DNA from 2 places in the Mesorhizobium sp. P2_D5 genome. Region 1 is predicted to be linked to the other one. Evidence: predicted binding sites of a transcription regulator. Region 1 holds the regulator's gene; the other holds the start of a gene.
The links. The regulator PhoB, encoded in region 1, activates phosphate uptake and scavenging genes when phosphate is short. The targets are predictions, from matches to a motif close to TGTCATNNANCTGTCAT.
Positions count from the first base shown of each region.

Region 1 (3,411 bases):
CGGCACAGAGGCTCTATTTTTTCGAGCCTCGAAAAAATAGTGATCCAACGCCCGAACGCTGTCAACATCGATTCTGATGGATTTTGACGTCTCTTCGAGTTTTTTTCGAGCTCCGGAATAAATAATGACATGATGGTGGGGTTCTGCCAGAATTTGGCTTGGCGCATGTCGCCCCAAAAGTGCGCAGCGGTTTTGGGGCAACGACACGCGCAGAAACAAGTGCCTGAAGCGCGTCGCGCTTTCAGGCTTCGCTGATGGCCTTCGGGAGGCACGAAAGGCTACAGCGACCGGGAGGATGTGAAAAAGCATGTCGGTCGGAATCCGCCACGACGATCTGCGCCGCCGCAACCGGGCGATGGTGATTGCGGCCGTGCGCCGCGCCGGACAGCCGTCCCGCACCGAGATCGCCGCGACCACGGGCCTCAGCCATTCGACCATATCGGCGATCTCCTCCGACCTCATCGGCGAAGGCATCCTGACTGAGAGCAAGCCGAGCGAGGCCGGCTCGCTCAAACGCGGCCGGCCGCAGGTCGGCCTCGGCCTCAATCCGGAAGCGGCGGCGGTGATGACCGTGGTGCTGTCACTGAACTTCCTCTCGGTCGCCGTCATCGACTATGCCGGCCAGGTGATCGCCGAGGAACAGCGCCGGCTGGACACGCTGACCATGTCGCGCGACGCGCTGGTCGGTGAATGCGTTGCCATCGTACGGCGTCGTCTCGAAGACCCCGACCTCGACGTCCGCAGTGTCGCCCGCATCGCGCTGGCGATCCAGGGCATCACCGACACACGTGCCCGCGCCATGCTGTGGTCGCCGATCACGCCGCACACCGATATCGCCTTCGCCGACATACTCGAGGACGAGTTCGGCATCCCTGCCACCATGGAGAACGACTGCAATATGATGGCGATAGCGTTGCGCTGGCGCGACCCTGATCGCTACCGCGACGACTTCATCGCCATCCTGTTGTCGCACGGCATCGGCATGGGTCTGGTGCTGAAGGGCGAGCTGTTCACCGGCACTCATTCCTCGGGCGGCGAGTTCGGCCATATGATCCATCGGCCACACGGCGCGCTGTGCCGCTGCGGGCGGCGCGGCTGCGTCGAGGCCTATGCCGGCAACTACGCCATCTGGCGCAACGCAAGGCAGATGAGTGAGGACGCGGAACCGGTCGCCGATGTCAGTGACGCTGACATGCGCGCGCTGGCGACCGCGGCCCGCGAGAGGGATGGACCCGAGCGCGAGGCCTATCGCAAAGCCGGCGAGGCACTCGGCTACGGTCTCGGCAGCCTGTTCGCGCTGATCGACCCGGCGCCCGTCGCCATGGTCGGCGTCAGCGCCGCCGCCTTTGACCTGATCGAGCCGGCATTGCGCGAGGCGATTGCGCAGACCGCCGGCGGGCAGCATTCGCAATCGATTTCTTTCGACACCGAACCGAACGAACTTCCACTGATCCGCGAAGGCTGCGCCACGCGGGCATTGACCTTTGTCGACCAGGAGATTTTCGCGCCCGGCACGCAGGCGAGGTCCGGCCTCGGCGGCAAGAACGTCGCGTGAATGGCGCGCCTGGATGTTTTGAGATTCAGGTTAGGCCGAGTCGAGAATGGCGGGTTCCAAGAACCGGAGCGGAGCGGACATTTGGATCCGTGAGTACCGGAAGCGCAGGAAACTGCCGTTCGCAGGCCGGCATCACCTGAATATCAGCATATCCCTAATCTTCCCGGATTGCGTAGCCCGCCCCGCGGATGGTGCGGATGACATCGGGCATGCGGCCATTGTTGACCGCCTTGCGCAGCCGGCCGACATGCACGTCGACCGTGCGTTCGTCGATGTAGATCGTCTCGCCCCAGACATTGTCGAGCAGTTGGCTGCGCGAGAACACACGGCCGGGATGGCGCATCATGAATTCGAGCAGGCGGAATTCGGTCGGTCCGAGCCGAATCTCGCTCTTCTTGCGATAGACCCTGTGCGATTCACGATCGAGCACGATGTCGCCGACCTTGAGCACGCTGGACAGCACTTCCGGCTTGGCGCGGCGCAGCAGCGCCTTGACCCTGGCCATGAACTCCGGCGTCGAGAACGGCTTGACCAGATAATCGTCGGCGCCGGTCGAGAGGCCGCGCACACGATCGCTTTCCTCGCCACGCGCGGTCAGCATGATGATCGGCAGCCGCTCGGTCTCGGGCCGCATTCTTAGCCGGCGACAGAGTTCGATGCCGGACACTGCTGGCACCATCCAGTCGAGCACCAGCAGGTCAGGCACGTTTTCCTGGAGGCGGATTTCGGCTTCGTCGCCGCGCGTCACCACCTCGACCTGGTATCCCTCGGACTCGAGATTGTAGCGCAGGAGCACGCCAAGCGGCTCCTCGTCCTCCACCACCATGATGCGTGGCGCGATCATCGACTGGTCACCCCTGCCGTCATGCCGCCGGCGCGGACATCGCCGTCTCGTCCTGCTTCGGACGATTGGCGGGCAGCTGCGTACCGGTCAAAACATAATACGCATTTTCCGCAATGTTGGTGACGTGATCGCCGATGCGTTCGAGGTTCTTGGCGCAGAACAAAAGATGCGTGCAGGCGGTGATGTTGCGCGGGTCTTCCATCATATAGGTCAGGAGTTCGCGGAACACCGAGGTGTACTTGACGTCGATGCGCTCGTCGTCGGCGCGCAGCTTCGCCAGCGCCGCGGCGTCGCGCGCCGTATATTCCTCGATGACGCCCTGCACCTGGATCAGCACCAGCTGCGCCATTGCGTCGATGGAGTGCGACAGGTCGCGCGGGGTGACGCTGAGGCCGACGGTGCCGACGCGCTTGGCGATGTTCTTGGCAAGGTCGCCAATGCGCTCGAGGTCGCCGGCCATGCGGATCGAACCGACGACATGACGCAGATCGTCGGCCATCGGCTGACGCTTGGCGATCAGTGTGATGGCGCGGTCGTCGAGCTCGCGCTGGCGCGCGTCCATGATCGCATCGTCGGAGACGACACGCTGCGCCAGGGCGTTGTCGGAATTCAACAGCGCCTTGGTGGCGCCGCCGACCATCGAGCCGGCGAGGTCGCCCATGTCGCGGATCAGCCTGCTGATCTGTCCGAGATCCTCGTCGAAAGAAGCGACTGTGTGTTCGCCCATGATCTTAGTCCTCGTATGCCTGAGCTCAGCCGAAGCGGCCGGTGATGTAGTCCTGCGTGCGCTTCTCGCGGGGCGACGTGAAGATCTTCTCGGTGCGGTCGAACTCGACCAGTTCGCCCAGATACATGAAGGCGGTCTGCTTCGACACGCGCGCCGCCTGCTGCATGTTGTGGGTGACGATGACGATCGTGTAGTCGGCTTGCAACTCGTCGATCAGCTCTTCGATCTTGGCGGTCGACAGCGGGTCAAGCGCCGAGGCCGGCTCGTCGAGCAGGATGACTTCCG
Region 1 is NZ_JBFUEE010000005.1:404,642-408,052, reverse strand. It holds gene AC1DYW_RS23350 (ROK family protein) at 308-1,555, shown strand; gene phoB (phosphate regulon transcriptional regulator PhoB) at 1,710-2,399, opposite strand; gene phoU (phosphate signaling complex protein PhoU) at 2,419-3,126, opposite strand; gene pstB (phosphate ABC transporter ATP-binding protein PstB) at 3,152-3,411, opposite strand, start outside.

Region 2 (3,411 bases), on a different contig from region 1:
CGGTGCGCGGCTGATCGTCGACAATGTCTTTGCCACACCCCTGCAGCAGAAGCCGCTGCAGCTCGGTGCGCACATCGTCGTCTACTCGGCGACCAAGCATATTGACGGCCAGGGCCGCTGTCTCGGCGGCGTCATCCTGTCGGACAAGAAGTGGATCGACGAGAACCTGCACGACTATTTCCGCCACACCGGCCCCAGCCTGTCGCCGTTCAATGCCTGGACGCTGCTGAAAGGGCTGGAGACGCTGCCGGTGCGCGTGCGCCAGCAGACGGAAAGCGCCAGCAGGATCGCGGATTTCCTGGCCGAGCGGCCCGAAATCGTCCGCGTCATCTATCCCGGCCGCGCCGACCACCCGCAGGCGGCCATCGTCAAGAAGCAGATGTCGGGCGGCTCGACGCTGATCTGCCTGGACGTCAAGGGAGGCAAGCAGGCGGCCTTCGCCTTGCAGAACGCGCTCGACATCGTACTGATCTCCAACAATCTCGGCGATGCCAAGAGCCTGATCACCCATCCGGCGACGACGACGCACAAGAATCTGAGCGACGAAGCGCGTGCCGAACTCGGCATCGGGCCGGGCACGCTCAGGCTGTCGGTCGGCCTGGAGGATACCGACGATCTTCTGGAAGACATCGAACAGGCGCTGAAGTCGGCCAAGTAAAAGGCCTTTGGCCATCAGGCGCCGGACGGCGTCTCTTCCAACTCGGCCGCCTTGGTGCCGATGGTCATCGCGTTGCCGCGCCAGTCGACGGCGCCACCCAGCCAGCCGCGCGCCCACATCGCCGGCAGGATCAGGTCGCGCATCATGATCGCCGCGACCATGCGCGACGACAGGTACCAGCCTTTGGACCAGGCCAGGGCGCATTCAGGAAGGTAGAAGGCCGCCAGCACGGCAATGGCGGTTGCCCAGAGGCTGACGCCCGCGCTTGCCGCCGCCAACAGCGCGAGTGCCAGCGGCACCACTGCCCCGGTCAGGATTTCGGGTGCGAAAAACCATGGGAAAGTGACGCGGCGCAGGCGCGCCCAACGGGCCTGACGCGACCAGATCTCGTCAAAGGTGCGCCGGCCGAGCGGTTGCTCGAAGGGCGCGGCGACGAGATTGACGCGCAGGCCAAGGCCATTGACCAGCTTGGTCGCGGCAGCGTCCTCGGCGATCTCGGCGGCGAGCGCACGGATGCCACCACTGGCGTCGAGCATCGGCTTGTTCCAGAGCATGCTCTTGCCCTGGGCAAAGCCGAGGCCAAGCGCCTCGCCGGCATATTGCCAGCGCGCTTGCAGCGTGTTGAGGAAAGCGCATTCGACCTCGGCCCAGAAGCCAGCGGGCCGCGAGCCTATCGGCGTCGAGCAGACAAGGCCGGTGTCGGGCCGCCATGCAGCCATCAGGTGCTGCACGTAGTCTCTCGGCATCAACACGTTGGAATCGGCCAGGACAACCCAATCGTGGCGCGCTGCCTCCCAACCCTTGACGCAATTGTTGAGTTTCGGATTGGCGCTGATGCGGTCGTCGCCGATCAGCAGCCGCGCCGGCACCTTGGGAGAACGGGCGATGGCGGCACGGATCAGCCTGACCACCGGATRGTCCGCATGGGCGACGCAAAAGACCAGTTCATAGCGAGGCCAGTCGAGCGAGAGGGCGCGCTCCAGCGTCTCCTGCGCGAACGGCTCGACGCCACGCGATGGCACGATAATCGACACCGGCAGCGGCTTGCCGGCCGGCGGCGCGATGGTGCGGTGGCGCTTCAGACGCGAAGCGGCGAGCAGGATGCTGGCGAGGTTTGAAAGGATGAGAGCGATCGAAAGCGAGGCGGCTATGAGGGTGAGTTCCATCGAGACCTGGCCACTCCAGAAAAGACGGCCCGCGTGATGGCCGTTTTCAACAGTTCGACAGAGCGCCGAGTCGCCCGCTTCGTGCACACCACCATTGTCATGTGTCACTTAAATGACATTCTTTGTCGGCACCTGCCTTTCAGGCCGGGCGCGACAAGACGCGCACGTTGACCTGCTCGCCCGGAGCGAGGACAGTTCGACTTGGATTGTTTTGGAGCCGCTTATGTACCGCGCCGTGACGCGCAACATCGAAGTGCAGGTCAGGCCGTTCTATCTGGAGGACCGTTCGGACCCGTCGGAGAACCGCTATGTCTGGGGCTATCAGATAACGATCGACAACCAGTCGGATGAGTTCGTGCAGCTGTTGTCGCGCTATTGGCACATCACCGACGGCACCGGACGGGTCGAGGAGGTGCGCGGTGCCGGCGTCGTCGGCGACCAGCCCGAACTCAATCCCGGCGACAGCTATCAATACACGTCCGGTTGCCCGCTTTCGACACCGTCCGGCATCATGGTCGGGCACTACACGATGCGCAACAAGCGGGGCGAGACGTTCGACATCGCCATCCCCGCCTTCTCGCTGGATCTGCCGGGGACGCGAAGGACGGTGAATTAGCTTCGCCTCACCGGCCGCCAAGCAGCCGGTGAGGCTCGTTCTCTACTGGGCCGCCGCAAATTCCGCCGGATCGAAGTCATATTGCTTCGAGCAGAATTCGCAGGCGACGTGGATGCCGCCGTCTTCGGTGCTGTCCTTGATCTCCTGCGCCGAGAAGCCCTCGAGGATGCCACGGATCTTGTCCCTCGAGCATGAGCACTGGTCGGCGACCGGTACGCCGCCGAAGACGCGCACGCCATGCTCGTGGAACAGCCTGTACAGCAGCCGCTCGGCGCCGATCGTCGGGTCGATCAGTTCGGTCGGCTCGATGGTGCCGAGCAATGCCAGCAGCTCCTGCCAGGAATTGTCGGCCGGATCGTGGATCTCCTCGCGCGGATCGCCATCGCCGCCCGGCAGGTCCGGAACGCGCATGCGCTCGGGCGACTGCGGCAGGAACTGCGCTAGGATGCCACCGGCACGCCACTGCTCGCGAGCGCCGCCGACGCCAGGCGTCAGCAGCTTGGCCACCGAAAGCCTGATATCGGTCGGAATCTGCTCCGACTGGCGGAAATAGGTGCGGGCCGCGTCTTCCAGCGTTTCGCCATCGAGCTGGACGATACCCTGATAGCGCTGCGTGTGAGCACCCTGGTCGATGGTCAGCGCCAGCACGCCGCTGCCGAGCAGCGTCTGCTGAGACGTTTCGCCGGCCGCGACCAGCGCCTCCAGCCGGTCTGCATCGAAGCGGGCATAGGCGCGCAGTGCCGAGGGCGTGGAAAAATCCGCCACCAGCATGTCGACCGGCCCGTCGGTGCGGGTCTGCAGGATGAACTTGCCCTCGAACTTCAGCGAGGTGCCGAGCAGCACCGTCAGCACGCAGGCTTCCGCCAGCAGGCGGGCGACCGGTTCGGGATAGTCGTGACGGCTGAGGATGGCGTCGAGCATCGGCCCGAGCTGGACGGTGCGGCCGCGCACATCGAGAGGGCCGACCTCGA
Region 2 is NZ_JBFUEE010000001.1:1,191,114-1,194,524, reverse strand. It holds gene AC1DYW_RS05680 (O-succinylhomoserine sulfhydrylase) at 1-658, shown strand, start outside; gene AC1DYW_RS05675 (ceramide glucosyltransferase) at 673-1,824, opposite strand; gene apaG (Co2+/Mg2+ efflux protein ApaG) at 2,048-2,440, shown strand; gene AC1DYW_RS05665 (Hsp33 family molecular chaperone) at 2,483-3,411, opposite strand, start outside.
Region 2: a site for PhoB is predicted at 1,926-1,942, ahead of AC1DYW_RS05675 (ceramide glucosyltransferase). Genes of this name have one in related genera too.